One region of the Micromonospora sp. SD12 genome, then DNA from elsewhere that is predicted to be linked to it. Evidence: riboswitches for the same ligand, from Rfam matches in the RefSeq annotation. Region 1 holds a riboswitch; each other region holds the start of a gene.
The links. Region 1 has a riboswitch for S-adenosylmethionine ahead of ACTMS2_RS22755 (ABC transporter substrate-binding protein). Riboswitches for the same ligand answer to the same signal wherever they lie in the genome.

Region 2: linked by a shared signal. The riboswitch ahead of thrC (threonine synthase) and the one ahead of ACTMS2_RS22755 (ABC transporter substrate-binding protein) in region 1 are both predicted to bind S-adenosylmethionine.
Region 3: linked by a shared signal. The riboswitch ahead of ACTMS2_RS16595 (aminotransferase class V-fold PLP-dependent enzyme) and the one ahead of ACTMS2_RS22755 (ABC transporter substrate-binding protein) in region 1 are both predicted to bind S-adenosylmethionine.

The regions. Positions count from the first base shown of each region.
Region 1 is NZ_JBQHDF010000014.1:97,473-107,370, forward strand. Features, by position in the region: gene ACTMS2_RS22745 (MFS transporter) at 1-804, opposite strand, end outside; gene ACTMS2_RS22750 (RraA family protein) at 1,075-1,767, shown strand; SAM riboswitch class IV at 1,864-1,975, shown strand; gene ACTMS2_RS22755 (ABC transporter substrate-binding protein) at 2,248-3,102, shown strand; gene ACTMS2_RS22760 (amino acid ABC transporter permease) at 3,143-3,919, shown strand; gene ACTMS2_RS22765 (amino acid ABC transporter ATP-binding protein) at 3,922-4,659, shown strand; gene ACTMS2_RS22770 (peptidoglycan recognition protein family protein) at 4,916-6,046, shown strand; gene ACTMS2_RS22775 (hypothetical protein) at 6,504-6,845, shown strand; gene ACTMS2_RS22780 (PP2C family protein-serine/threonine phosphatase) at 6,935-8,155, shown strand; gene ACTMS2_RS22785 (FMN-binding glutamate synthase family protein) at 8,240-9,814, shown strand.
Region 2 is NZ_JBQHDF010000007.1:211,113-221,010, forward strand. Features, by position in the region: gene ACTMS2_RS16670 (hypothetical protein) at 1-654, opposite strand, end outside; gene ACTMS2_RS16675 (cold-shock protein) at 832-1,035, opposite strand; gene ACTMS2_RS16680 (N-acetyltransferase family protein) at 1,246-1,779, shown strand; gene paaN (phenylacetic acid degradation protein PaaN) at 1,832-3,505, opposite strand; gene ACTMS2_RS16690 (N-acetyltransferase family protein) at 3,559-4,578, opposite strand; gene thrC (threonine synthase) at 4,842-6,128, opposite strand; SAM riboswitch class I at 6,139-6,274, opposite strand; gene ACTMS2_RS16700 (DoxX family protein) at 6,406-6,834, opposite strand; gene ACTMS2_RS16705 (hypothetical protein) at 7,011-7,760, shown strand; gene ACTMS2_RS16710 (hypothetical protein) at 7,831-8,754, opposite strand; gene ACTMS2_RS16715 (DUF4232 domain-containing protein) at 9,231-9,791, shown strand; gene ACTMS2_RS16720 (ABC transporter permease) at 9,788-9,898, opposite strand, start outside.
Region 3 is NZ_JBQHDF010000007.1:186,083-195,980, reverse strand. Features, by position in the region: gene ACTMS2_RS16605 (PLP-dependent aminotransferase family protein) at 1-274, opposite strand, end outside; gene ACTMS2_RS16600 (DMT family transporter) at 273-1,211, shown strand; gene ACTMS2_RS16595 (aminotransferase class V-fold PLP-dependent enzyme) at 1,311-2,603, opposite strand; SAM riboswitch class IV at 2,650-2,770, opposite strand; gene ACTMS2_RS16590 (PrsW family intramembrane metalloprotease) at 2,793-4,292, shown strand; gene ACTMS2_RS16585 (hypothetical protein) at 4,356-4,523, opposite strand; gene ACTMS2_RS16580 (GroES family chaperonin) at 4,622-4,960, opposite strand; gene ACTMS2_RS16575 (AI-2E family transporter) at 5,119-6,417, shown strand; partial or broken gene ACTMS2_RS16570 (ATP-dependent DNA helicase) at 6,590-7,285, opposite strand; partial or broken gene ACTMS2_RS16565 (ATP-dependent DNA helicase) at 7,424-8,847, opposite strand; gene ACTMS2_RS16560 (DUF402 domain-containing protein) at 8,914-9,420, shown strand; gene sigJ (RNA polymerase sigma factor SigJ) at 9,527-9,898, opposite strand, start outside.

The DNA.
Region 1 (9,898 bases):
GAGCAACCAGCCCGCCCAGGACCGGGCTCCGGCCGCCTCGGCGTATCCGGTCGCGGCGACGGTCACGCTGCCCACCGCCGCGCCGACCAGCAGCAGCGCGCCGAGGACCAGGCGGAGCCGGCCGGCACGCAGCGGCCCGGCCCAGTGGCGTACGGCCGGCTCGCCCCGCCAGCGACGCACCGCGTCGGTCGTGGCGAACCACGCGGTACCGACGGCCTGCAGGAGCGCGGCGGCGGCCAGACCGCCGGGCGGGCCGGCCAGGCCCACGGCGGCGAGCGTGACCACCGGGCCGAGGATGAAGATCAGCTCCTGGACGGCGATGTCCAGGGTGTACGCGGTCTGCACGCGGTGCGCGGGGAGCAGGTCGCGCCAGAGCACCCGCAGGCACGACTCGAACGGCGGCGCGCCCGCCCCGGCCAGGGCGGCGGCGCACACCGTCACCGGCAGGTTCACGTGCGCGGCGGTGAGGGCGAAGCCGATCGTCGACGCCGTCACGGACAGCCAGAGCACCGGCGGCTGCCGCCAGCGCTGCGCCATCCGGGCGAGCATCGGCTGGCCCACGGCGGTGCCGGCGGTGAACGCGCCGACGAGCAGGCCCGCGACGGTCAGCGTCATCGTCTCGCGGGCGAACACCAGCAGGGCCAGCGGGGCCGCGCCGAGCGGGATCCGGCCGAGCAGGCTGGCCGCCAGGACCCGGGCGGCCCGTGGCGCCCGGAGCACCGCGACGGCGGAGGTGTCGGTGGGGTCGGCGGCGGGTGGCCGGTCGGCGGGCGGTACGACGCCGGTGTGGTCGGGTGTGGGCATGGCGGAACGCTCCCGGAGGTGTGGCGGAGGTGAACGGCGGGCGGCGTGGCACCGGGCCGGTCAGGGAGCGAAGTCGGAGCGGTCGTGGTCGTTGCCGTACAGCGGCAGGTCGGGGGTGATCCAGCGGCCGTAGGCGACGGCGACGGCCTCGATCGGAATCACGTGGACAGTCTAGGTCCGAGCCAGCGGCACCGGATTGGACCTCGCCGCGGCGGCACCCGTGCTCCCTACGATGACGACCCACGCACCACCACGTGCCAGGAGGACGTCATGCGGGAGCGCTTCGCCGAGCTGTCCACGCCGCTGATCGCCGACGCCTGCGTACGCCTCGGCGTGCCCCCGCGCGCGGCGCCGGCCGGGATCCGGGCGGTCGTGCCCGGTCACCGTCTCGTGGGCCGGGTGCTGCCGGTGCGCCACCACGGCAGCGTGGACGTGTTCCTAGAGGCGTACGGCGGCGCCGCCGCCGGTGACGTGCTCGTCATCGACAACGGCGGGCGGACCGACGAGGCGTGCGTCGGGGACCTGGCGGTGCTGGAGGGCGCCGCGGCCGGCGTCGCCGGGCTCGTCGTCTGGGGCCTGCACCGCGACACCCCGGAGCTGGTGGAGATCGGCCTGCCGGTCTTCAGCTACGGCAGCCTGCCGGCGGGGCCGGCCCGGCTCGATCCGAGGGAGCCGGAGACGCTCACCAGTGCCCGGGTCGGGCCGCACCTGGTGACCGCCGACGACCTCGTGGTCGCCGACGACGACGGGGTGCTGTTCCTGCCCGCCGCGCGGGCTGCGGAGCTGTTCGCGGCGGCGGAGCGCATCGGCACCGTCGAACGGCTCCAGGCGCGGCGCATCCGCGCCGGGGAGACGCTGCGGGAGCAGACCGCCTTCGCCGACTACCTGGTTTGCCGCGCCGCCGAGCCCGGGCTCACCTTCCGGCAGCACCTGCGCCGCGTCGGCGGGGCGATCGAGGAGTGACCGGGGCGGACGGGACGGACGCGCCGTCGGCGGGCGCGTGAGGGTGGTCATAGCGGCTGGACGGCCCAGCGTGGCGGGCTGCTAGCCTCGTCGGCAGGTCATGAGCGCCAGCGTCAAGCCCCGGCTCGCTGGCCGGCAACCCTCGTCCGCGCAGGGGTGCCCCGGGTGAAGACCAGGCATCGGAGCGGCTCCGGTGCAAGCGCGGCCTGGTTCCCAGGTCGACACCGACCGAGGAGAGCCATGTCCCTGCGCACCTTCCCCCCACCGGCGGTTCCCGCCGTGGCACCGGCGTCGCCGGCGCTGACGCGGCGCCGCCACATCGACATGATGCGGGTCTGCGCCACCTCCTGTCGCCCCGGCGACGCGCGCTAGGCGCGCCACCCCCTCTTCCCTGAACCATCCCAGCGGTACGCCCATCGGGCGCACCGTCGGCGACGCACGCCCGTGCCCGTCGCCGGAGACACCTCATCGGAGACACCTGTGCGCATCCTCTCGTCCCTCACCCGGGCCGCCGCCCTCGGCGTGGCCGCCGTCCTCGTCGCCACCGCCCTGACCGGCTGCGGCGACGAAGCGGCCGACGCGGCCGACAACCCGTACGGCCTGCTCCAGCCGGGCGTGCTGCGCGCCGGCACGCTCACCGACGCCCCGCCGAACGTCTACCTCAAGGACGGAAAGTTCACCGGCTTCGACAACGACCTGCTCGTCGCGGTCGCGGAAAAGGTCGGCCTGAAGGTGGAGTTCGTCGGCACCGACTTCTCCGCCCTGCTGTCGCAGGTCAACAACCGCAAGTTCGACGTCGGCAGCTCCTCGATCACGATCACCGAGGCGCGCAAGAAGACCGTCGACTTCGGCAACGGCTACGACTTCGGCCACTTCGGACTCGACGTGCCGGCCGGCTCGTCGATCACCGGCTTCGACCAACTCGCCGGCAAGCGGGTCGTGGTCGTGCAGGGCACCGTCCAGGACGACTACGCCACCGGCGAGGGACTCGACCCGGTCCGGGTGCCCGACTACAACGGCGCGATCAACCAGCTCAAGGCCGGAACGGCCGACGCCTGGATCGCCCCGGCCGAGATCGGCGACAAGTCGGCCGCCGACAGCGCCGGCAAGATCACGGTTGCGGCCAAGCTGCTCAGCCCGGCCCCGACGGCGTACGCGGTCGCCAAGGGCAACGACAAGCTGCGCGAGGCGCTGAACAAGGGGCTCGACGAGGTGATCGCCGACGGCACGTGGAGCCGCCTGCAGGCCCAGTACTACCCGGGCCGCCCCATCCCGGCCGACTTCACGCCGGGCAGCGGCACGGTTCCGGTGCCGTCGGCGTCGGCCACCTCCTGAGACGTAGCGACGACGAGCAAGCGGGGCGGTGGGAGAGACGATGGATCCGTTGAGCACCCTGTGGGAGACCTTCTTCGACGCAGACTCCATGCGCGAGGCGCTGCCCGAGATGCTGACGGTGGGGCTGCCCAACACGCTGATCCTGGCGATCTCCGCCGCCCTGCTCGGCTCGGTGCTCGGCATGGCGCTGGCCGTCGCGGGCATCTCGCGTACGCGATGGTTGCGGTGGCCGGCGCGGGTCTACACCGACGTGTTCCGCGGCCTGCCGGCGGCGGCGACGATCCTGCTCATCGGGGTCGGCCTGGCGCCGCTGGGGATGCAGGTGTGGGGGCCCAACCCGTATCCCCTGGGCATCCTGGCCCTGTCGCTGATCGCGGCGGCCTACATCGGCGAGATCTTCCGCTCCGGCATCCAGTCGGTGGAGGCCGCGCAGTTGGAGGGCGCCAGGGCGCTGGGCCTGTCCTGGGGCGAGGCGATGCGCCTGGTGATCGTCCCGCAGGGGATCCGGCGGGTGCTGCCGGCCTGGGTGAACCAGCTCATCGCGCTGATCAAGGACTCCAGCCTGGTCTACTTCCTCGGCCTGCTGGCCAGCCAGCGTGAGCTGTTCCGCATCGGGCAGGACTACGCGGCCAACACCGGCAACCAGTCGGCGCTGCTGCTGGCCGGGCTGTTCTACCTGACGCTGACGGTCCCGCTGACGCACGCCGTCAACTGGATCGACCGGCGGCTGCGGCACGGCCGGCAGGCCACTCCCGGTGACGCCGACGACGACCTCGACCTGGCGCTGCCGGGCGCGGCGGGAGGGAACCAGCGATGAGCATCGACACGACGACCTCGGTGAGCCTGAGCGTCCGCGACGTGCACCTTGCCTTCGGGGCGAACCGGGTGCTGCGCGGGGTGGACCTGGACGTGGCGCGCGGAGCGACGGCCTGCGTGATCGGCCCGTCCGGGTCGGGCAAGTCCACCCTGCTGCGTACGATCAACCGGCTCATCGAGCCCGACCGCGGCGACGTGCTGCTCGACGGGCGCAGCGTGCGCGGCGACGACCCCGACGCCCTGCGGCAGCGGGTGGGCATGGTCTTCCAGCAGTTCAACCTCTTCCCGCACATGAGCGTGCTGCGCAACGTCACCCTCGCGCTGCGCCGCATCCGCAAGCTCGACGCGGACGAGGCGGCGGCGCTCGCCCGCGACCACCTGGAGCTGGTGGGGCTGGCGGCCAAGGCCGACGCCCGCCCGGCGCACCTGTCCGGCGGGCAGCAGCAGCGGGTCGCGATCGCCCGCGCGCTGGCGTTGCGCCCGCAGGTGATGCTCTTCGACGAGGCGACCTCCGCCCTGGACCCGGAGCTGGTCAAGGGCGTGCTGGGGCTGATGGCCGAGTTGTCCGCCGGTGGCATGACGATGGTGGTGGTGACCCACGAGATGGGCTTCGCCCGCGAGGTCGCCGACACGGTGGCGTTCATGGATCGCGGCGTGGTGCTGGAGGCCGGCGAGCCGGCCGCGATCTTCGAGCGGGCCGAGCACCCCCGGCTGCGCCGCTTCCTCTCCCAGGTGCTCTGACGGTCGGCTACCCTGCCGCGCTGCGTGACCCGCCCGCGACCCACCAGCCGCCCGCGGCGGGCCGGGCGGAGTAACTGCACGTGGAGATCGAGAGTCGGCGCGAACTGGCGCCCCGTCCGGGGAAGCTGGTCCGACCTCGGTCGGCCTCTGGCGCACTGCCACGCCTTGGCAATATCCTCCACTGCACACGCGAAGCCTGGAGTTCCTTTTCAGGGGCCGCCCCCGCCCCCACCTCCGGCCGCAGAGGAGAGACGCCATGCACGTCGAGGATTCCGCACTGGACCGCCGGACCCTGCTGCGCGCCGGCCTCGGCGCCGCCACGGTCGCGGTCGTCGGCAGCCAGCTCGCCCTCCCGGGCACCGCCCACGCGGACCCCGGCTCCGACCTGGACTGGATCTACAGCTGCGACGAGTGGGGCGCGCGCCCGCCGGCGGACCCGCTGTCGGTCAGCGCCATCCCCACCAACAAGATCATCGTGCACCACATGGCGTTCCCCAACGTCACCGACTACTCCGAGGCGCAGGCGGTCAAGCTGGCCCGCGACTGCCAGAACCTGCACATGGACGGCAACGGCTGGTCCGACACCGGCCAGCACTTCACCATCAGCCGCGGCGGCTACGTCATGGAGGGGCGCCGGGGCAGCCTGGAGCGGCTGCGGGCCGGCGACCGGCAGATGATCTCGGCGCACTGCCCGGGCGAGAACGGCCGCGCCATCGGCATCGAGAACGAGGGCACGTACGTCACCGAGACGCCGCCGGAGGCGCTGCTGGACTCGCTGGTCGCGCTCTGCGCGACCATCTGCCGGCGGTACGGGCTGCACGCCCACGACATCTTCGGCCACTGGGACTTCCGTACCACGCTCTGCCCCGGGGCCGCGTTCTACCGGCAGTTCCCCACCCTGCGCCGCCGGGTCTTCGAGGAACTCGGCACCGACCTCGGCGACGTGCCGGCCCGCCGCTGGCCGGACCTGTGGCGCTTCGTCGGCTCCCCCTCCGTACGGGTGGTGCAGTACCTGCTCGCCCACCGGGGCTACGCCGTACCGGTCAACAGCGTCTTCGACGCCGCCACCGTCGCCGCCGTGCAGGACTGGCAGTACCGCAACGGCATCGGAGTCGACGTCGACGCCACCCTCACCGCGCCCACCTGGGAGACCCTGGTGCCGGAGCTGGGCAGGGACGCCACCGGCCTGCCGGTCACCGCCGTGCAGTTCCTGCTGAACTTCCGGGGCCACACCGAGGTCACCACCACCGGCGAGTACGACCACCCGACCAAGATGGCCGTCAAGGACCTCCAGCGCGTCCACGGCCTGCCGGCCCACGGCAAGCTGGACCTCGACACCTGGTGCGCGCTCGTCGGCGGCGTCGTACGCCGGTCGTTCCGCCACTGACCACCGCCGCCGGCCCGTGGGGGCGAACCCGCACGGGCCGGCGGAACGCGGGCGGTGGTCGATCGGCGTACGGACCGACCTGCCCGTCCGGTACGCCGAGGGCGCCCTCACCGTCGACGTCGCGGTGGCGCCCCGGGAGTCCCGGCGGGTGGACCTGCTCGTCGAGCCGGTCTTCGACGGGCAGCGCCTCGCCGCGCCGCCGCCGAGCCGGGCGACGCCGCCGCGCGCGCCCGGGCACCCTGGCCCGCGAGCTCGCGCGGCTGGGCAGCAGCAACTTCAAGGACTCGGACACCGCCATCGTCGACGAGCACGGCGAGGTGGTGCCGAACCCGCTCGCCACCAGCGAGTTGCAGGCGTACTGGTACGCCGCGCTGCGGCACGCCGGGGTGGCCTTCGCCGCGACCGGGCACCCCACGTACGGCGCCGGGCTGGTACGCCGGGCCGCCGCCTGCCGGAGGTGCTCAGCGGCCTGCCCCGCGACGACGCCCACCCGCACCCCGGCGTCTATCCGGACTCCTGCTCCCCGCAGGCCTGGTCTGCCAGCGCGGTGGTGGCGCTGATCCAGGCCCTGCTGGCGCTGCGCCCGGCCGCGCCGCTGCGCACGATCTTCGTTGATCCGCACCTGCCGGAGTGGCTGCCGGACCTCGTGCTGGAGGGCGTGCGGGTCGGCGGTCGCACCGTGGACCTGACCGTACGACGCGGACGCGGCGGGCGTACGTCGCTGCGCGCCCGTGGCGACCGCATCGCGGTGGTCCGCCGGCCCACCCTCCAGGCGTGGACGACCCGCCGCCGGGCCTGACCGGGCGGTCCCGCCGGTGACGGACGAGCCGCACCGGCACCGCACGCTCGCGGGACGGTCGGCCCGACCGACAGGGCTAGGATCCTGTGGTGGCCGATCAGAGGCTCATCGGGGACGACGAACGGTTGCGCCGCATCGAGGCCGTGACCGACGCGACGCTGTCCCGCCTCGACGCTGCCGACCTCTTCGACGAGCTGCTCGACCGGGTCCGGGACCTGCTCGACGTCGACACGGCGGCCATCCTCCTGCTGGACACGCACGCCCAGCAGCTCGTGGCCACCGCGGCCAAGGGGCTGGAGGAGGAGGTCCGGCAGGGCTTCCGCGTCTCCGTGGGCCGCGGGTTCGCCGGCCGCATCGCCCTGACCCGACGGCCGGTGATCGTCGAGGACGTCGTCCCCGGCAGCGTGGTCAACCCGGTCCTGGTGGCGATGGGGCTGCGGTCGCTGCTCGGCGTGCCGATGTTCGCCCGGGGCGAGCTGATCGGGGTCCTGCACGTCGGCACGCTGCACCGACGCCACTTCACCGACGACGACGTACGCCTGCTGGAGCTGGTCGCCGACCGGGCCAGCCTGGCCAGCCTCGCCCGGTCGCACAACCTCGACCACAGCGCCGCCCTCGCCCTGCAACGCAGCCTGCTGCCCACCCAGCTGCCCGGCGTGCCGGGCCTCGACCTGGCCGCCCGCTACGTGCCCGGGCACGTCGCCGGGATCGGCGGCGACTGGTACGACGTGTTCGTCCTGCCGTCGGGCTGGCTGGGCCTGGTCATCGGCGACGTGTCGGGCCACGGCCTTCAGTCGGCCGTGGTGATGGGGCGCATCCGCAGCGCGCTGCGCGCCTACGCGCTGGTCTGCGACGACCCGGCGGAGGCGTTGACGCTCCTCGACCGCAAGGTCGGCCACTTCGAGGCGGGCAACCTGACCACGGCGCTGTACGCCATGATCTCCCCCGACCGCACCCGCATCCGGCTTTCCGCCGCCGGGCACCTGCGTCCCGTCCTCGCCGCGCCGGGGCGGTCGGGCGAGCCCGTCGCGGTCCACGCCGACCCCCCGCTCGGCACGGGTCGCCGGCCGCCGGCCCGGCAGCGCACGGAGGTGCGGTTCCCGCCGGGAGCGGTGTTCGTCTGCTTCACCGACGGCCTCGTCGAACGCCGCCACGAGGTCATCGACGTCGGCCTCGGGCGGCTCGCCGAGGTGGTCCGGCCGGCGCCGGCCGAGCAGGTCTGCGCCACGGTGATGGGCGCGCTGGCCGCCGAGCAGCCGACCGACGACATCGCCATGCTGGTCGTCCACCGCCTGATGACGTCGCCCTGATCCGCGCGCCGTCCGGGTCGTCGACGTCGACCGCGCCTCCGCCGGTCCGTTTGGCGGGGGGCGATCGCGGAAAGAGTGGCGGGCATGAAGTGGGCAAGCCGAGCCGTACCCGCCGCCGTCGCCGCCGTCGCGGCCCTCGCCGCGCGTGACCTGATCCAGCGCGACCACGCGTTGCTGCGTACCTTCCCGGTCCTCGGCCGGGCCCGGTACCTGCTGGAGTCCATCGGGCCGGAGCTACGCCAGTACATCGTCGCGGGCAACAACGAGGAGCGGCCGTTCACCCGCGACCAGCGCCGCTGGGTGTACGCGTCGGCGAAGCAGCAGAACAACTACTTCGGCTTCGGCACCGACAACGACATCGAGTTCACCCCCGGATACCCGATCATCAAGCACCGCACCTTCGGTCGGGCCGTCCCGCCGTCGACGCCCGGCGCCGGGCACGACGTGCGGCTGCCGTGCGCCAAGGTGCTGGGCGCCGCCCGGGGCCGCGCCCACGCGTTCCGGCCCGAGTCGGTGGTGAACATCTCCGGAATGAGCTTCGGGTCGTTGTCCGGCAACGCCGTGGAGGCGCTCAACCGGGGCGCGGCCCTGGCCGGCTGTCTCCAGAACACCGGTGAGGGCGGGCTGTCGCCGTACCACCGCAAGGGTGGTGACCTGGTCTTCCAGATCGGCACCGCGTACTTCGGCTGCCGCGACGAACGCGGCCGGTTCAGCCTCGACCGGCTCAGGGACCTGGTCGCCGGCGCGCCGGTACGGGCGCTGGAGATCAAGCTCAGCCAGGGCGCGAAGCCCAGCCTCGGCGGGCTGCTGCCGGCGGCCAAGGTCTCCGCCGAGATCGCCGCGACCCGGGGCATCCCGCAGGGGCGCGACTGCGTCAGCCCGTCCCGGCACGCCGAGTTCTCCGACTGCGACAGCCTGCTCGACTGGGTGGAGCTGCTCGCCGCCGAGACCGGCCTGCCGGTCGGCATCAAGTCCGCGGTGGGTGACCTCGGCTTCTGGGAGGAGCTGACCACCCTGATGCGTGACACCGGCCGTGGCGTCGACTTCGTCACCGTCGACGGCGGCGAGGGCGGCACCGGCGCCGCGCCGCTGATCTTCACGGACTCCGTGTCACTGCCGTTCCAGCAGGGCTTCGCCCGGGTCTACAAGGTCTTCGCCGAGCGCGACCTGCACGAGCAGGTGGTCTTCGTCGGCGCCGGCAAGCTCGGTCTGCCCGACAACGCGGTGGTCGCGTTCGCGCTCGGCTGCGACATGGTCAACGTCGGCCGGGAGGCGATGCTGGCGATCGGCTGCATCCAGGCCCAGAAGTGCCACACCGACACCTGCCCCACCGGCGTCGCCACCCAGAACCCGTGGCTCGTCCGAGGTGTGGACCCGGGCTCCAAGTCGGTGCGCGCCGCCAACTACATCCGCACGCTGCGCCGGGACCTGGTCAAGGTCGCCGAGGCGTGCGGCGTCGAGCACCCGGGCCTCATCGACACCGACGCCATCGAGGTCCTCGACGGCCGGACCGCCTCGCACCCCCTGCACGAGGTGTACGGCTACCGCCCCGAGTGGGGCCTGCCGTCCGCCGCCGACCGGGCGGAGATCGTGCGGTTGATGACGGCGGAGGCCCCGCAGGGTGGCACCGCCCCGCCCTCGGCGACCGCGATGTCCTGACCTGCCGTCCGGCGCCGGGCCGTGGGGCGGCCCGGCGGCCTCCCACATGCTCCGGTGCGCACCATATTGGCGTGCACCGCAGGC
Region 2 (9,898 bases), on a different contig from region 1:
GCTCATCAGCAGGGTCCAGGCCCAGAGGCCCAGGGCCCGGCGCGCCCCGTACGACAGGGCGGCGCCCAAGCTGACCGGCTGACCGGCCGCCTGCCGGGTGACCACCCAGGTGCCGGCCGCCCAGCCCAGGCTCTGCACGAAACCGAAGACGAGGGCGCTGCCGAGCACCACGGACAGCATGACGCCCAGGTCGGTCACGAAGGTGTCGGGCAGCGCGGCGGGATCGTCGCCCATCGACTGCTCCCACTTGGCGGCCGGGTCGAGGACCAACGAGAGCACCGACACCACGAGGGCCGGCAGCACCTGGGTGAGCAGCAGGATCGGCAGCAGCAGCAGCCAGCCCCGGCGCACCGCGCCGACGCACCGGTTGAACCAGCCGTTGACGCCCGCGCCGGGCGGGGTGACGAGCAGGTCGGCCGGGTCGAGGCCGTGCCCCGGCGGGTACCACCCGTGGCCCGGCTGCCCGGGGTAGGCGACCGGAGCGCCCGGATACCACGGCTGCCCGCCGTACGGGCCCGAGCCGACCGGGTATCCGCCGGTGGGCGGGAAGACCCAGCCCTGCGGCGGTGGACCGGCCGGCGCGCCGCCGGGTGGCGGCGCGGAGGGGTCAGGGTCTCCCGGGGGCGGCGCGGCCTGGGGCGGCTGGTCGGACATGAACCCTCCTCAGCGATGGCTGGAACGGCTCACGATCCTCCCCTGCCGACGCAACCGGGCCGACGCCCGCCCCCGGGGGACGGGCCGGTCACGGGTGCCCCGCGTTGCCGGGTCGCCCCCGGCCCCCACGGCCGGGCCGAGGGGGCGACCGGCGCGGGCGCGGGAGGAGTGCCGGGGTCAGGCGATGACGCGCACGCGCTCGGCCTGCGGCCCCTTCTGGCCCTGGGCGATCTCGAACTCGACCCGCTGGCCGTCGTCCAACGCCTTGTAGCCGTCCATCTCGATCGCCGAGAAGTGGACGAAGACGTCCTGCCCGCCGTCGACGGCGATGAAGCCGTAGCCCTTTTCGGAGTTGAACCACTTGACGGTGCCCTGTGCCACGGTGCACTTCCTCACTCTGCGCGGCGTTCCACGACCCCGGAGGCCGGGCGGGCCGGCACCGGAGGACCACCGGCTCGGCGATCGACGAGGGCCGCTGAAACGGTGACCGAAATCGCACGCTACACGAAGCGTGACGACGGCGCACGACCACAAATCGGGCGAATTTCGACCGAGCGGCATCGGCGCTCATCGCTGTGGTAGGCATGCGTCATGACGAGCGCGCCCGCCGGGTCGCCGCCCGCGCGGCGGGCGGAGATCCGCCGGGTCCGGCCGCGCGACGCCGCCCGGATGCGGGCCCTGCGGCTGGAGATGCTCGCCGACGCCCCACTGGCCTTCCTGGAGACCCTCGCCGACGCGGCGGCCCGGTCGCACGCGGACTACGCGGCCCGGATCGCGTCCGTCTCCACCGGGGCGGGCACCGCGCAGTTCGTCGCGGATCCGGGCGGCCGGCTCGTCGGGCACGCCGGCGGCACGGCGGCTCCCGGGGAACCGGGGCTGACCGTGGTGTACGCCGTCTACGTCACCCCGGCCTGGCGGGGCAGCGGCCTCCTCGGCGACCTCGTCGACGCTGTCGCGGCCTGGTCGCGGGCGTGCGGGCGCCCCGAACTGATGCTGGAGGTCGTGGTCGGCAACGACCGGGCCTACCGCGCGTACCAGCGGCTGGGCTTCGTCGACACCGGCGTACGCGTCCCGCACCCCACCGTGCCGGCGCTCACCGAGCTCCAGATGCGCCGCCCGGCCTGACCCGGCCGCCCGGACCGGCCCGCGTGGGGGCCGCCCCGGGCAGCGGGCCGACTCAGGCGTGCCGGCGGGACTGCACGATGCGGAACCGGTTGGCGACGTAGGCGCCGTCGGTGAGGGCGGAGTTGGCCGCCGCGTTGGCGCCGCTGCCGTGGAAGTCGGAGAAGGCCGCCGACTGGTTCACGAAGACCCCGCCGGTGAGGTTGCAGGACAGGTGCACCCCGACCTCGACCGCCGCCGCCTCGGCCGCGTCGAGGACCGCCCCGTCGGTGGAGTAGACCGCCGCGGTGAGCGCACCCTTCTCGCCGACCGTGGCGCGCAGGATCTCCAGGCTGTGCGCCGTGGAGTCCGTGGCGATGGCGAACGAGATCGGCCCGAACCACTCCTGCGAGTAGGTCGCGGTGTCGTCGGCCGCCAGCCGGACCACCGTCGGGGTGCGGACCACCGCGCCGGGGAAGGCCGGGTGCTCGACCGTACGCGACTCCAGCACCGCCTCGCCGACCTTGGTGACCGCGTCGAGGCGCTCCAGCACCCCGTCGTTGACGATCGCGCCGGTCATCTCCACCCCGCGCGCCGGGTCGGCGGTGATCTTGGCGACCGCCGCGGCGATCCCGCCCGCCACCTCGTCGAAGCTCTTGTGCCCCTGGTCCGTCTCGATGCCCCCGGAGGGGATGAGGATGTTCTGCGACGTGGTGCACATCTGGCCGCTGTAGAGGGTCAGGGTGAAGCCGAGGTTGCGGCACATGCCGGCGAAGTCGTCGGTGGAGTCGATCACCACCGTGTTCAGCCCGGCCTTCTCGGTGTAGACCGCCGCCTGCCGGGCGTTGGCCTCCAGCCAGTCGCCGTACTCGGTGGAGCCGGTGAAGTCGACGATCTTCACGGCCGGGTGCAGGGCCAGCGTGGAGGCGAGCTTCTCACCCGGGGCCTCGGGCGCGAGCAGCACCAGGTTGGGGTCGAAGCCGGCCTCGGCGAGCACCTCCCGGGCGTACTTCACCGTGATCGCCAGCGGCAGCACCGCGCGCGGGTGCGGCTTGACGACCACCGGATTGCCGGTGACCAGCGAGGCGAACAGCCCCGGGTACGAGTTCCAGGTCGGGAACGTGTTGCAGCCGATCACCAGCGCCACGCCACGGGGCACCACGTGGAAGGTCTTGCTCATCCGCAGCGGGTCGCCCTTGCCGGCCGCCTTCTCCCAGCCCGCAGTCCCCGGGTGCCGGGTCATCTCCGCGTACGCGTAGGCGACCGCCTCCAGCGCGCGGTCCAGCGCGTGCGCGCCGCCGGCCTGGAACGCCATCACGAAGGCCTGGCCGCTGGTGAACTGCACCGCGTTGGCCAGCTCGAAGATGTGCTTGTGCAGCCGGTCGAGGATCTCCAGGCAGACCCCCGCCCGGGCCTGCGGGCCGGCGTCGCGCCAGGCGGGCAGGGCGGCGGAGGCGGCGGCGACCAGTTCGTCGGCGCCGGCGTGCGGGTAGCGGACGTTCAGCTCGACACCGAACGGGCTGGCCTCGGTGGCGACCCGGTCTGCCGCGCCCGGCTGGTCGAGGGGGAAGTCACCGCCGAGGTACGCCTCGAATGCGGCCTTGCCGTCGGCGGCGGCGGTCTCGCCGTAGACCCGGGGGCTGGGCGACTCGGGGTAGGCGGACCAGTACCCGCGCTCCGTGATCGCGGTCAGCGCCCGGTTGAGGGTGTCGGCGTGCCTGTCGTACAGGGGGTGCGGGGTCTCCGTCATGCCCGCCATCATGCAACAGGAACCCCTCAGATCAGTAGGGGCGTGTCACAAACTCAGATGGTGAGCTGCCAGTCGGTCCAACCGTCGACGGGACGGAACCCGAGTTGCTCGTTGATCCGCACCATGTGGGCGTTCTCGGCCGCGTTGAAGGTGTCGATCGCGCGTACCGCCGGCTCGTGGGCCAGCAGGTGACGCAGGTTCTCGACCTTGGTGAGCAGGCCGAGGCGGTGACCGCGGTGCTCCGGGTCGACGATGGTGATCTGCTGGAACGCGTGCCAGTCGGCCGACGCGCCGACGTCGAGCAGGGTCCAGGCGACCACCCGGCCGGACGCCTCGTGGCGCGCCGCCGTGTGGTAGCGCCGCCGCCCCCGCGCCCGCAGTGCCCGCTCGATGCCGCGGACGCGTTCGACGTCGATCCGCTCCGGTTCCCACTCCACGTCGCCCAGGGGTGCGTCGGTCATCAGCCGGCCGTCCAGGTAGGCGATGTCGGCGACGTACTCCTCGGGGGTGTCCCCCCGCCAGCGCACGACGTCGTAGCCGGCGGCCCGGCCCCGGGCGTCGGCCAGCGCGGCGGCCAGGCCGTCGTGGTCGAGCCGGGTGGTGTCGAGCCGGCGGCGGACCTCCGCCAGCGCCGGCCGGGCGCCGGTCGACGCGGCGAAGGCGGCGGCGGCCCCGGAGCGGGCCGGGCCGCCGGGCAGCGCGGAGACCGCCATCGCCAGCACCCGCTTACGGCCCCGCTCCCGCAGCAGGCGTACGCCGTGCTCGTGCAGCGCACGGCCGACACCGCGACGCCGGCACTGGGGGTGCACCACCACCTCGGCCTCGGCGTTCTCGGTGTTGTCGAGCTGCGGCAGGTCCAGCGCGAGGTAGCCGGCCGGCACGCCGTCGAGCCGGGCCAGCGCCCAGAGCGGCTCGTTGCCCGGCATCGGGTGCCGGATCGCCGCCTCGAAGCGCCGCCGGCAGAAGGGCGGGAAGTCCGGCAGGTCGGCGTCGTTGGCCGCCGCGCCGATCCGGTACGCCTCGTCGACGGCGGCCTGGTCGGCGGCGTCGAGCGGCGCGATCGCGATGCTCATCGGCTCAGGGTGCGCCCCCCGACGACGATCGGGCCAGCGAATTAACGCTGGCCCGATCGGAAGTTGGTCGGGAGGGACGCTCGCACAACGCCTCCGGCGTTGGGTCGCAAGAACTCAAAGTCTCCGGCGAAACGCCCTCCCGCACGGAGCATCTTGCGCCGTCCGGTTCCTGCCGTCAAGTCCTTGTCGGCGCGTTTTCCGCACTCACAGCGAAAACCCAGTTACGCCGCGAATCCCCCGCCCGCCCCGGTAGCCGGGTCGGGTCAGCCGAGGAGGCCGGCGTCGCGGGCGGCTCGCAGCGAGGGCTTGATGCGGTGGGTGGGGCCGACCTGGCCGGCCACCGCGTCGAGGGTCTTGAGGCCCTCGCCGGTGTTGAAGACGACGGTCTCGGCGGTCGGGTCCAGGCGGCCCGACTCGACCAGCTTGCGCAGCACGGCCACGGTCACGCCGCCGGCCGTCTCGGCGAAGACGCCGGTGGTGCGGGCCAGCAGGCGGATTCCGGCGCGGATCTCGTCGTCGTCGACGTACTCCATCCAGCCCCCCGTGCGGCGCACCGCCTCCAGGGCGTAGATGCCGGCGGCCGGGTCGCCGATGTTCAGGGACTTGGCGATACCGGTCGGCCGGACGGGGGTGATGGTGTCGGTGTCGGCGTGCAGGGCGGTGGCGATCGGGTTGCAGCCGGCCGACTGCGCGCCGAACACCTTCCAGCCGCCCGCCGGCGCCTCGACCAGGCCGATCTCGACCAGCTCGGCGAACGCCTTGTCGATCTTGGTGAGCAGTTCGCCGGACGCCATCGGGATCACCACCTGCGCGGGGATCCGCCAGCCGAGCTGCTCGGCCACCTCGTAGCCGAGCGTCTTCGAGCCCTCGGCGTAGTAGGGGCGCACGTTGACGTTGACGAACGCGGTGTCCTCGAACTCGTCCGTCTCGACCAGCTCGCCGCAGAGCCGGTTCACGTCGTCGTACGAGCCGTCGATGGCGACCAGTTCGCCGCCGTAGACGGCGGTGGTGATGACCTTGCCCTGCTCCAGGTCACCAGGGATGAAGACCACCGACGGCGCGCCGGCCCGGGCCGCGTGCGCGGCGACGGAGTTGGCCAGGTTTCCGGTGGAGGCGCAGGCGTAGCGGCTGAAGCCGAGCGCGCGGGCGGCGGTCAGGGCCACCGAGACGACCCGGTCCTTGAACGAGTGGGTCGGGTTGGCGCTGTCGTCCTTGACCCAGAGCGGGCCGGTGACGCCCAGTTCGGCGGCCAGGTGCGGGGCGGCCACCAGCGGGGTGAAGCCGGGGTCGAGGGTGACCCGGGTGGCCGGGTCCTGCCCGGCGGGCAGCAGCGCCGCGTACCGCCAGATGTTGCGCGGGCCCGCCTCGATCTGCTCCCGGGTGACCGTCGCCAGCGCGGCGGCGTCGTAGTCGACCTCCAGCGGGCCGAAACACTCGTAGCAGGCGTGCTGGGCGGCGAGCGGGTAGCGGGCCGAACAGGCGCGGCAGACCAGGGCGCGGGCGGGGCTGGCGGTGGTGTCGATGCCGGAGGGGGCGAACGTCGACGTCATGTCGAGGGTCCTCTCATCTTTCCCCGCATCGCACCCTGCGGCGGGGACGGAATTGGCACCTGCCCCGCCGGTCGCTCTGCGGTGAGCGCGCGGGGTGGTTGCCGGGGCGTCGTCGGGCCGTATCCCTCAGCCCCTCTGGATGAGGTATGCAGTTGTGCCGTCGAGTCTAAGCACCGACAACGCCCGGATCGACGTCGGATCCCACGCTGTGAGCGATCCCGCAGCCGCCGTCGATCCGCCGGGCGGGGCCGGCGGAACCCTCCTCGACGGTACGGATTCAGACGGTCACCGAGCGGGAGTCGGCGGGGCGCCGGGCGCGCAGCAGGGTGTCGAGCGCCCACGCGCCGGGACCGAACACGGCGATCAGCAGGAACGACCAGCAGAACAGGACGGCCAGCTCACCACCGTTGCGCAGCGGCAGCAGCGCGTCGGGCTGGTGCACCACGAAGTACGCGTACGCCATCGAGCCGGACGCCAGCAGGGCCGCCGGCCGGGTCAACAGCCCGACGAGGACCAGGCCGCCGCAGACCGCCTGGATCAGCGCGGCCCACCAGCCCGGCCACTCGCCGAGCGGGACCGCCTCGCCGGTGCCCCGGCTGCCGCCGAGGATCCCGAGCAGTGAGGCCAGGCCGTGGCAGAGGAAGAGCAGGCCGACGACGGCACGGAACAGGGACAGGGCCGGGCCACCTATCCGGTCAGTGAGCATCAGGGCACCTCCGATCAGGACGGCAGGACGGCACCAGGATGCCGACAAAGATTCGACCGTGTCGATGAATTCCCTATCCGTGGGAACGCTCCCATGGATAGGGGCGTCCCTGCCGCCTTGCGGGCTGGCGCGGGCCCGTTACGGTGCCGGTCACATCGACGGAAAGGAACGCGCGAATGCGTCGCAAGCTCGTCCCGGTGGTGGCGCTGACCATGGCCTGCCTGCTGGTGGTGACGACCGCCTGCTCCACGGGCAACCGGAAGAAGCGGAACCGGTCCGCCGACCGGCCCGCCGGCACCGCCGTCGAGCGGGACGACGTCGACACCGCCCCGGCGACCGCCCGGGCCACCCCGACCCCCCGCCCCACCGACGACCGGCTCAGCTGCCTGGAGCTGCGCAACACCCGGGTCGGCAGCAGGAAGATCCGCTACCGCGGGTACGCCGCCCCGATCCGCCTCGCCGACGGCCGCTGGTCCGACCCCGACGGCACGAGGGTGGAGTTGCAGCGGCCGTGCGCCGTGGGCGACCTCGACGGCGACGGCGCGGGTGACGCGGTGGGGGTGGTCATGCTCGACGGCGGCGGCACCGGCCGCTTCTTCACCCTCGCCGCCTGGCGCAACGTCAGGGGCGAGCCGGACTACCAGGCCCAGGTCGACCTCGGCGACCGTACGCCGGTGGAGAGCGTCAGCGTGCGCGACGGCAGGGCGACGGTGGTCTACCTGACCCGCCCCGCGGACGGCCCGATGGCGGAACTGAGCATCCGGCGCACCGCCGTCTACCAACTCCGGGGCACGACGCTGGCCGAGCTGCGCCACACCGACGCCCGGGTGACCGACGCGTCCGGCGACGGGGACACCGCCGACTCCGGCACCGCGCCGGACTCCCCCGACTCCCCCACCCGCAAGCGCAGGCCCCGGTCCCGCTGACGTCCCCGCGACCGGGCCGTCCGGGACCCGTCGATCGTTGCCGGCTCCGGCCGGAACGAGCACGCGCGGCTCAGCCCGGGACCGGCCGGTGGGCCGCTGGCCTCGGGAGCTGTACGGATGCGGTCTCCGGGCAATTCTGCTGGCTCACCTCGCCGAGGCAGCCCCACCCCGGGCCCGGGGGGCGTTCGAAGTACTGGACGGGCTGCGACGGGACGGCCTCGGTGGTGAACGTTCCGGTGCCGCCCGGGATGCGTTGCTCGTGGGAACCGGTCGTGTCGGTGTAGGAGGCGACGATGTGCCACTCGCACGTGTGGGTGGACACCTCCGGCTGGATACGGAAGGCCATGTTGGACTGACCGTTGCCCAGCTCGACGACGTTGCGGCGGAAGTACAGCCGGCCCTCCTCCGGCTCGCCCTCGGCCAGGGCGTACGGACCGTGCGGCTCGTCCGTCGGTCCCCCGGTCAGGTCCCACAGCAGGCCCTGCCGGGACTCCGCACCCGCCGGGGGAAGGGTGACGACGGTCTGCGCCGTCGGTACGCGGCACGTGTCCTTGACGGCAGTCATGTTGTTGATCGTGAGCCCGGCGGCGCGGTCGCTGTTCAGGTTCAGGTCGAACGTCTGGGCATGGCCGCGATTCTCGTTGCCGTCCTCCCGCGGGGCCACGTAGGACGCGTGCTCGACCAACCGGCCGCCGAGCGGCTTCAGGAACTCCCACACCTCCGACCTGGCGCCGGTCAGGGCGGTGAGGGCGGCCTGCTCGCCCTCGGTCAGCGGCCGGTCGAGCAGCACGGTGAAGGCCTCGGGCAGGTCCCGGTCGTAGTCGAGGGGAGTGACGGTGGACACGAACGCGGGCTGCTCACGGTCGACCACCTTCTCGGCCTGCCTGTCCGATCGGGCCCGATCGGTGGCCGTCGACCGGTCCAGCAGAAGGTCGGCGTGGTAGGCGAACAGCACGCCGAGCACGACGACGACGGCGACGGCGGTCGCGTACACCGCACGCTGCCTCGGCCGAAGCCCGCGAAACCCGGGCAGGCGTTCATCGGCCAGCACGGCCAGGGCGCTCGGCCCGGGCCGCTGCCCCGGTGCCGGCGCGGGTGGCGGCGCGGCCTGCGAGACGGGTGGCGGCGCGGGCGGGGACGTGGACGGCCGAGCCGGTGGCGCGGGCGACGGCTCGGCGGGCGGCTCAGGCGGCGGCACGGCGGGCGGAGTGGACATACCCGATTCTCACTCACGGGAACCGCAGTCTCACAGACAGCAGTTCGCGCTCCCCGGGTTCCTCACCTGAGGAGAGACCGGTCCCACGCACGGGGCAGCTCGACAGCGCCCATCAGCCGCTCCCCCGGACGGGTGTCCGGGGCCGGCTGAGCACCGGCCGGTGCGATGATCGGGCGATGGCAACCCCCGCGTACCGACCCGCACCGTGTCCGCGCGGCGGAGTTTCCACACCGGCACGGCTGATCGGCGTCACGATGGCCGGCCTCGTCCTGCTCGGCGCCTGCTCCGCGGCCGCACCGCCGTCGGTCGATCCGGCACCGAGCACCATCCCGAGAGCGGGCGCGCCGACACCGGATTCCGGGACCGCCCCCGGCGGGTGCCCGGAGTCCGGCGTCCGGATCGGTTCGCCGGGCTCCAGCGCCGCGATGGGTCTGCGGGCCCTCGGGCTGGAGCTGGTCAACTGCGGCACGGAGCCCTACCCGCTGAACGGTTATCCCGCGCTGCGTCTGCACGACGGCGACGGCAACCCGATACCGGTCCGGGTGGTCGAGGGGGCCAAGGAGATCACGTCGGGCTTCGACGCGCCGCCCCGGCCACTGACCCTGCGGCCCGGCGAACGGGCCGGTGCCGCCGTGCTCTGGCGCAACCTGGTCACCGACCCGACGGTCGTCGCCACCACCGGCGAGCGCCTGGAGGTCGCGCCCGCCGCCGGCCGGCCCGCGCAGGTCGTCGGCCTGGACGGGCCGATCGACCTCGGCAACACGGGCCGGATCGGGGTCAGCGCCTGGAAGAAGGCGGCCGACCCGGCGCCTTAGCTGGTGACGTCCTTTCGGGTGAAGCGCCAGAACGCCAGCCCCCAGAACAGCGTCGCGTAGCTGATCGCGGAGATCGCGCCGCGTACCACGTCGTCGGTCTGCACCGG
Region 3 (9,898 bases), on a different contig from region 1:
CCGGCCGGCGGGGGCCGAGCGCCACGGTCTGCCACGACAGGTCGGGCACCCGCCACTCGCGCGGCGGGGCGGCCACGAAGGTTCCCCTGCCGGACCGGGTCTCGATCAATCCCTCGGCCACGAGCTGCCGGATGGCCTTGGCGACGGTGACCGGTGAGGCGTGGTGGCGGGCGGTCAGCTCGCGCACCGAGGGCAGCCGCGTGCCGGGCTCGGCGACGGCGACGAGCCCGCGCAGATCTTGGCTGACACGTCCGACTGCGTTACCGTCATTCATGAACGACAAGAGTAGCGCTACCGTCCGAAACGCGGTAACGGCGGACCGGACGGTCGGTCTCGCCCTGGGCGCGCTGGGCGTACTCGCCTTCAGCATGTCGCTGCCCGCCACCCGCGTCGCCGTGCAGCAGCTCGACCCGTGGTTCGTCGCCTTCGGCCGGGCCGTCGGCGCGGGGCTGCTGGCGGTGGCGTACCTGCGATTCACCGCCGCCCCGCGCCCCACCCGCGCCCAGTGGCGGCGGCTGACCGTCGTCGCCCTCGGCGTCGTCGTCGGCTTCCCGCTGTTCACCTCGCTGGCGCTCATCACCCAGACCTCCGCGCACGGCGCGGTCGTCATCACCGTGCTGCCCGCCATGACGGCCGTGTTCGCCGTGCTGCGGGCCGGTGAGCGACCGCCGGCACTGTTCTGGGTCGCGAGCGCCGGCGGGCTGCTGGCGGTGCTCGCCTTCCTCGGCGCCAGCGGTGCGGTGCGCGGTGCGGTCGCCCCGCCCGACCTGTTCCTGCTCGCGGCGGTCGTGCTGTGCGGCCTGGGATACGCCGAGGGCGGCGCGCTGGCCCGGGAACTGGGTGGCGCCCGGACGATCTGCTGGGCGTTGCTGCTCTCCCTGCCGGTCACCGTGCCGGTCACGGTCGTCGCCGCCGTGGCCGCCCCACCGCACGCCGACGCCGTCACCTGGTCCGCGTTCGGATACCTCACCGCGGTCTCCATGTTCCTGGGCTTCTTCGCCTGGTACGCGGGCCTGGCCCGGGGCGGCGTCGCGCAGGTCGGCCAGATCCAGCTCGCGCAGCCGGTGCTCACCCTGCTCTGGTCGGCGCTGCTGCTGGGCGAGGCCGTCACCCCCGCCTCGATCGCGGCGGCGCTGGCGGTGCTGGCGTGCGTCGTGCTGATCCAGCGCACCCGCGGCCGCACGCCGGCACCCGTGGCGAAGCAGGCCTGACAGCTCCGCGCCGCCCCGCCCGCCGACCTCGCGCGCCCGCCGGCCCGCCGCTGCGGGCACAGTGGGCTCCCGGGCCGGCAGGGTCGCCTCCCGGGCCCGTCAGGCCAGCGCGGCGAGGGCGGCGAGCAGCCGGTCCACGTGCCCGGTCGTGCTGCCCAGTCCGATGCTGGCCCGCAGGGCGGTCGGCGGCAGGTCCCGCCGGCCGCTGCGGGCGGCCGCCTCGTCGAGCAGCCGCCGGGCCAGCGGGTGGGCGCAGAAGAGGCCGTCGCGCACCCCGATGTCGTACGTCGCGGCCAGCTCCGTCGCCACCTGTGCCGAGTCCCGGCCGGCCACCACGAACGACACGATGCCCACCCGGGGCGCCGCCGGCCCGAACGTGCGCAGCTCCACCACGTGCGGCAGGGCCGCGACGCCCTCGCGCAGCCGGGCCAGCAGGGCCTGCTCGGCGTCGTGCAGGGCGACCCGGTCGGCGTCTCCCAGGGCGGCGCAGACCGCCGCCAGGGCGACCGCGCCGAGCAGGTTCGGGGTGCCCGCCTCGTGCCGGGCCGGGCCGGTCGCCCACCGCACGTCGTGGGTGGCGGCCCCGACGTGGCTGGTGGCGCCCCCGCCGGCCAGGTACGGCGGTGCGGCGTCCAGCCAGTCCGCCCGCCCGACGAGTACCCCCGCGCCGAAGGGCGCGTACAGCTTGTGGCCGGAGAGCGCGATGTAGTCGACGTCGAGGTCGGCGACGTCGACCGGCGCGTGCGGGGCGAGCTGCGCGGCGTCCACCGCGATCCGGGCCCCGTGTCGCCGCGCCACCCGGGCCAGCTCGGCCACCGGCCAGCGCTCGCCGGTCACGTTGCTGGCGGCGGTCACCGCCACCAGCACGGGCGGCCCGTGTTCGGCGCCGGGGCGGGCGGGCCGGTGGCCGGCGGCGGCCGGCCTGCGCAGCTCGCCGAGCGCGGCGTCGAGCGCGCGTACCGCCCCGGCGGGCTCCGCGGGCACCGGCAGCCGCACCGAGCCACGCGGCCAGGGCAGCAGGTTGGCGTGGTGCTCCCCGCCGAAGGTCACCACCGTCGTGCCGGCGGGCAGCGCCCGGGCCAGCAGGTTCAGCGCGTCCGTGGTGTTGCGGGTGAAGACCACGTGGTCGCCGGCGCGGGCGCCGAGGAAGTCGCCGACCGTCTGCCGGGCGCGCTCGTAGGCGAGGGTGCAGCGCCGCGACAGCGCCCCGGCGCCGCGGTGCACGCTGGCGTACCAGGGCAGCAGTTCGGCCACCGCGTCGGCCGCGGCCCGCGCGCACGGCGCGGTGGCCGCGTAGTCGAGGTTCACCTGCCCGGGTACGCCGAGCACGTCGAGCGGGCCGGCGACGGCGGGCGGCTGCGGCGCGGGCGGGGGTACGAGGGTGACGGTCACGGCCGACCTCCGGGGTCCAGGACCCCGGGTGGGCGCACACGGGCGGGGTCCGCGCTTGCCCGGCGCGCGGATCGGGCCGGGCCCGGTCATCACCCGGGGCACCCCACCGCGAACTCGACGAGGGTTGCCGGCCAGCAAGCCGGGGCTTGACGCTGGCGCTCGTGACCTGCCGGCAGCATAGCCGGGTCGATGCGACCGGACCAGCCGGCCCGGGATGGCTACGCTGACCGCATGGCCGACACCCCGCCCGGCGCGTCCCTGCCGTCGCCGACCGCGCCCGCCGTTCCGCCGCCCGGCGGGGCCGGGCCCCGGATGCCGCTGCGTCGGCTGGGGTGGCGTCGGGCCCTGGTGCTGGCCGGCACCGTCCTGTTCATCGCGGCGTGCGCGCTGTTCATGGTCTTCACGCTGGGGGAGAACCTCGGCGTCGAGGCGCTGTTGATCGGCGTGGTCGCCGCGATCCTCCCGGTGCCGGTGCTGGTGGGTTGTTTCCTCTGGCTGGACCGCTACGAGCCAGAACCCCTCAAGTACCTGATCTTCTGCTTCGCCTGGGGCGCGTTCGTCTCCACCGCGGCCTCGCTGACCGTCAACGAGTTCTCCGCCGGGCTGTTCGAGGACTGGGGGTTGCCCACCGCGCTGACCGCGGTGCTGGTGGCGCCGTTCATCGAGGAGCTGACCAAGGCCCTCGGGCCGATCCTGCTGCTGATCTTCCGCCGTCGCGAGATCTCCGGGATCACCGACGCCCTGGTCTACTGCGGGCTCTCCGCGGTCGGGTTCGCCATGGTGGAGAACATCCTCTACCTGGGCGGCTACGGCTACGCCAGCGGCGTGGAGCGGTACGGGCCGGCGACCGGCACCCAGCAGGTCATCGCCATCTTCATCGTCCGGATCCTGCTCTTCGGCTTCGCCCACCCGCTCTTCACCTCGATGACCGGGGTGGGGCTGGGCATCGCCGCGCGCGCCGCCGACCGGTGGGTGCGGGTGCTCGCCCCGCTCGCCGGCCTGCTCCTGGCGATGATGCTGCACGGGCTGTGGAACCTGCTGCCGACGCTCACCCAGGCCACCGGCGAGACGCTGATCATGCTGTACGGCTTCATCGGCGTGATGGTGCCGGTCTTCTTCGGCATGGTCGGGCTCGCCGTGTGGCTACGGGCCTGGGAGGGGCGGCTCACCGAGCGGACCCTGCCGGACTACGTCCGGGCGGGCTGGCTCACCCCGCCGGAGGTGGCGGCGCTGAGCAGCCTGGGACGGCGGCACGCGGCCCGGGTGTGGGCCAAGCGGGTGGCCGGCGACGGCGGGCTGAAGGCGATGCGCGGCTACCAGTTCGCGGCTACCCGGCTGGCGCTGCTGCGCGACGGCGCGCTACGCGGCCTGGACCGGCGCCCGGCTGACCGGGAGCGGACCGCGCGGGAGGAACGGGAGCTGCTGGAGGCGATCGGCGCGTACCGGTCGTTCTTCGTGGGCCGGGACCCGCAGGTGCCGGTGGGGATCTGGGACGGGCAGCGCTACCACCTGCGCTTCCCGGACGGCACGCAGCGTTCGGTCGAGGCGCCGGACGAGCCCGTCGTGCCGATCCCGGTGGTGCTCGTCGCGTCTCCCCCGCCGCCCCCGGCCGGCTGGTACGGCCCGCCCGGCCCGCCCGGCTGGTACGGCCAGCGCCCGCCGGCGCCGTGGCCCCCCGGCCGCCACTGACGCGGACGCCCGGGGCCCCCGGACCCGCTACCGGGGCCGCCCCGCTCGGGCCGGCCCCGGTCGTCAGGTCATCAGGCTGGTGAGGAAGTCACCGAGGCCCTGCGCCATCGCCATCAGTCCCGCTCCGATCGCCTTGAACATCTCCGCCGCGCCCTCCGGCCGGAAGGCCATGAAGTAGATCAGGAACGCGACGCTCCCCCAGAGCAGAATCTTCTTCACGAGTACCGGCATCGTCCCTCCCCAGGGCCGGTGGTGCGGCTGGCTTCCCGGCCGGGAGCGACGCAAACGGCACCGACGCCCTCATCCGGGCGGGTGGGGAGGGGACGGGATCAGAGGTAGAGGCCGGTGGAGTCGTTCTCCACCCGCTCGGCGGCCACGGCGTGCACGTCGCGCTCGCGCAGCAGTACGTACCCGCGGCCGTGCAACTCGACCTCGGAGCGGTCGTCGGGGTCGAAGAGGACCCGGTCGCCCGAGACGATGGCGCGTACGTTCGGCCCCACCCCCACGGCGGTGGCCCAGGCCAGGCGCTTGCCCACGGCGGCGGTCGCCGGGATCACGATGCCGGCGGTCGAGCGTCGCTCACCCTCGCTGCCCTCCATCCGCACCAGCACGCGGTCGTGCAGCAGGCGGATCGGCAGCCCGGAGTCGAGATTCTGGTCGGCGGTCACGCCGGAAACGCTACCGTGTCCCGGTCGGTCGGCCGTGGGCGGTTACGCGCCGGGGGCCGGGGGCAATGTGTGGCGGACCTGCCCTACGGTGGCGTCGTCGGACGTATCCTGTCCGCCCATCGGCATGGGCGGGCCGGTTCTCTTGCCAGGAGGTGCGCTTGAGCCGCTTCGAGCAGATACGCGGACGGCTCCGTCGCGCGTACGAGTCGGGCCGGGAGTCGGCGCGCGCCCGCCGCGCGGACCCGGCCGACGTCCCCGAACCGGCCGGCGTGGCCTCGCCGACGTCCCCCGGACCGGCGGCTGCGCCGTCCGCGACCGTGGTCGGCGCCCCGCCGCCCGGTGCCATGCACAACTCCACCTCCAGCCGCGACGACGCGGACGTGCCGCACGCGTTGCGGATCGCCGCCGCGTGGTCCTGGCGGCTGATCGTGATCGGCGTCGTCGCCTGGGCGCTGTTGAAGATCGTCGGCACCGTCCGGATCGTGGTCATCCCGCTGGCCGTCGCACTGCTGCTCTCGGCGCTGCTCGCGCCGGCGGTCGGCTGGCTGCTGCGGGCCCGCTTCCCGCGGTCCATGGCGACGGCGGTGGTGCTGGTGGGCGGCCTGGCCGGGGTGATCGGCACGCTGACCCTGGTGGTGAACGAGTTCATCCAGGGCGTGCCGGAGCTGAGCAAGAAGTCCTCCGAGGGCGTCCGGCAGATCCAGGACTGGCTGAAGACCGGGCCGCTGCACCTCTCCGACGGCCAGCTCGACAACTACATCGACGAGGGCCAGAAGTGGATCAACAACAACACCGAGAGGTTCACCAGCGGCGCCCTCTCCACGGCCGCCACGCTGGCTGAGGTGCTGACCGGCACGCTGCTGGTGCTCTTCGCCACCTTCTTCTTCCTGCGCGACGGCAACAAGATCTGGCGCTTCCTGGTCCGGCTGCTGCCGGTCGCCGCCCGCTGGAAGGTCGACGACGCCGGGCGGGCGTCCTGGGCGACGCTGGTCGCCTACGTCCGGGCGACCGTGCTGGTCGCCTTCATCGACGCGGTCGGCATCGGCATCTTCCTCGTCATCTTCGACATCCCGTTCGCCTTCCCGCTCGCCGCCCTGGTCTTCCTCGGGGCGTTCATCCCGATCGTCGGAGCGACCCTGTCGGGCGTGGTCGCGGTCCTGGTCGCGCTGGTCGACAGCGGCCCGGTGACGGCGCTGATCATCCTCGGCGCCGTGATCGGGGTGCAGCAGGTGGAGGGACACCTCCTCCAGCCGCTGATCATGGGCCGGGCGGTGGCCATCCACCCGCTCGCGGTCATCATCGGCATCGCGGCCGGCGTGGTCCTCGCCGGGATCACCGGCGCGCTGGTGTCGGTGCCGCTGATCGCCGTGCTCAACACGGCCGTGCGCCGGCTCGCCGCCCGTACCGTCCCGGACACCCCGCCCGACGCCGTCGTCGTCGCCTCCCAGGCGCCCTGACCCCGCGCCCCGGGCGCGATCCGCACAACCGCCGAGAGGGCGGTCTCCCGAGCCGGGAGGCCGCCCTCTCGCCGTCGCAGGCCCGGGCCGACGAGGCGGGGAGGCCGCCCGCTCGCCGTCGCAGGCCCCGGCCGACGGGGCGGGTCGAGGCCGACGGGACGGGTCGCGCGGGTCAGGACCTGGCGAGGCGTTCGAGTGCGCCGCGGGCGACCTCCGGCCGGGTGGTGTACCAGAACGGCGGCAGCGACCGGCGCAGGAACGCCCCGTAGCCCCGGGCGGTCTCCAGGCGCGAGTCGAGCACCGCCACCACGCCCTTGTCGCCCGTCGACCGGATCAACCGACCCACACCCTGGGCCAGCCGGATCGCGGCGATCGGCACGCTGACCGCCGCGAAACCCGACCCGCCGCCGGCGTCCACCGCGGCGGCCCGCGCCGCCGCCAGCGGCTCGTCCGGCCGGGGGAAGGGCAGCCGGTCGATGACCACCAGCTGGCAGGAGTCGCCCGGCACGTCGACCCCCTGCCAGAGCGACATCACCCCGAACAGGCAGCTGGACTTCTCCTCCCGGAACCGGCGTACCAGCAGCGGCAGGGCCTCCTCGCCCTGGAGCAGGACGGGCAGGTCGGTCCGCGCGCGCAGCAGCTCCGCCGCCTGCTGCGCGGCCCGCCGGGAGGAGAAGAGGCCGAGCGTACGCCCGCCGAGCGCGGTGACCAGCGTCAGCAGTTCCTCGCCGGCCGCGTCGGGCAGCCCGGAGACGCTGGGTCGGGGCAGGTGCGCGGCGACGTACAGGATGCCCTGCCGGCCGTAGTCGAACGGCGAGCCGACGTCGAGGGAGCGCCAGCCCGGCCCCGAGGTCGCCGGTGCCCCCGCCGCGCCACCCTGTGCGGTGCCGTCCTGCGCCGTGCCGCCTTCGGACGGTCCGGTGCCTCGTGCCGGTGCGGCGGCGCCGGTGCGGCCGGCGGAACGGGCGGCCAGGGCGGCGGCGGCCGGGGACGGCGGGTCGGCCGGGGGCGCCTCCAGGCCCAGCGCCCGGGCCACCGTGTCGAACCGGCCGCCCAGCGTCAGCGTCGCCGAGGTGGCGACCACCGTGCGCTCGTCGTACAGGTGGGTGGCGAGCGTGCCGGCGACCGAGAGCGGCGCGACCACCAGCGCCCGGCGACCGGTGTTGTCGTTCTTCTCCACCCAGGCGACGTCGTGGTCGGCCTCCTCCAGCAGCCGCTGCGCGGTGGCGGAGAGCTCGTCGAGCACCGCCTTGGCCTGCTGCTTGCGCACCGGGTCCGGGTCGTCGGACTTGACCTCGCCGATCGCGTCGAGCGCCGCCCGGGTGGCCGCGTCCAGCAGGGTGCACGCCTCGCGCAGCACGGACGGCAGCCCCGAGGTGATCCGCCCGGCCGGCGCCTCGGCCAGCCCGACCGCCAGGGCGTCGCCGGCTGCGGTCAGCGACTCGGCGACGTCCGGCCGCAGCAGCGGGCGGGCCCGCTTCGCTGAGCGGTCGATCAGCTCCGGCACCAGCTCGGCCTGCGCCGCCGAGGAGACCCGGTCGGCCAGCTCGTGTGCCTCGTCGACGATGAGCAGCTTGTGCGGGGGCACGATGTGCCGGCCGGCGAGCATGTCCACCGCGAGCAGGCTGTGGTTGGTGACCACGATGTCGGCCTCCCGCGCGCGGGCCCGCGACGCCTCGGCGAAGCACTCCGCGCCAAACGGGCAGCGGGACGCGCCGACGCACTCCCGGGCCGGCATGGAGACCAGCCGCCAGGCCTGGTCGTCGACGCCCGGGTCCAGCTCGTCCCGGTCGCCGGTGTCGGTCTTCTCCGCCCAGTCGCGCAGCCGCTGGACCTGCTTGCCGAGCCGTCCAGCCTCGCCGAGCCACTTGGTGCCGCCGCCGGGGCGCGTGGCCGGGGCGTCGAAGAGCGTGTCCTCCGGCTCGTCCTCGGTGGAGTTGTCCAGCCGGGCCAGGCAGAGGTAGTGGTGCCGCCCCTTGAGCACCGCGAACGTGGGCCGCCGGCCGAGCACCGGCTCCACGGCGTCGGCGAGCCGGGGCAGGTCGTGATCGACCAGTTGGGACTGCAACGCCAGGGTGGCCGTGGAGACCACCACCGGCCCGTCCACGGTCAGCGCGGGCGTCAGGTAGGCCAGTGACTTGCCGGTGCCCGTGCCGGCCTGCACCAGCAGGTGCTCCCGCGCCTGCACGCACTCCTCGATGGCCGTCGCCATCTGCTGCTGGCCGGGCCGCGCCGCCCCGCCGGGCACCGCGCCGACCGCGGCGGCGAGCAGTTCCACCCCGCTCGGCCGGGCGCCCCGCCGTCGGCCTCCGGTGCGGGGCGAGGGGGCGGCGGAACCGGTGGCGAGGCGCGGAGTCACCGTGCGACGGTACCCGCCGTCCCCGACACCGGCCGCGCCGATCCGGACGTGGCGTCGTCACGGTACGGTCTCCCGCCGACCGCGTCCGGTTACTTCCGTACGGCGACCGATGGGCGGTATCGGTTAGGGTGCGACTCATGCCGAGCGACGTGGTCCGCGTGATCTACCGCAAGTACGACGGCAGCGCCCACCGTGACTACCCGGCCCGCCGCCTCGCCGAGGACGACCTCGGCGTCTGGCTCGGAGTGACCCAGGGCACGAGGTCCGTCTACCATGGCCGGCCGTCGGTGGAGCAGATCCCGTTCGTCCTCCTGGTGCCGCATCACGCCTGGTGGACCGGCATGTTCAACCCCCCGCCGCGCACCAGTGAGGTCTACTGCGACATCGCCAGCCCGGCCCGCTGGGAGAACGACGACACCGTCCACCTCATCGACCTCGACCTCGACGTGGTGCGTCGCCGGACCACCGGCGTGGTGGAGTTGCGCGACGAGGACGAGTTCGCCGAGCACCGGGCCCGCTTCGGCTACCCCGACGACGTGGTGACGCAGGCCGAGGCGGCGGCCCGGTGGCTCCTCGACGCACTGGGCGACGGCACCGAGCCGTTCGCCACGTCGTACCGCAAGTGGCTGGCCCTGGTGCTCTGACCGTCGGCGCGGCCGGCCTACCGGCGCGACCGACATCGGCGGCGGAACCGCCGGTGTCACCGGATCTGGCGGCGCGCGGCCCGCCGTGGCGGGGAACCGCCGGGTGTCACCAGCGCGGCGGCCAGCCGTCCTCCTCCGTCAGCGGCGGCAGGTCGCCCAGCTTCTCCGGATTCAGCTGGTGGAAGACCCCGGTCACGTGGCCCTCGTCCACCGCGAGGGCGGCCACCACCCGCAGCGGCCGGCCGTCCGAGTGCCGGGTCTCCAGGTGCAGGCCCTCGACGCCGTCGACGAGCACCCGACGGGCGCGCAGCGTCCCGCCGTAGCGTCCGGCACGCCCGAACAGGCCCAGCAGGAAGCGGGCCACCGCGTCGGCACCGAGCACCGGCCGCCGGGCCGCCGGGAAGTGGCCGCCGCTGTCACCGATGGCGACCACGTCCGGGGCGAGCACCCGTACCAGCGCGGCAAGGTCGCCCGACTC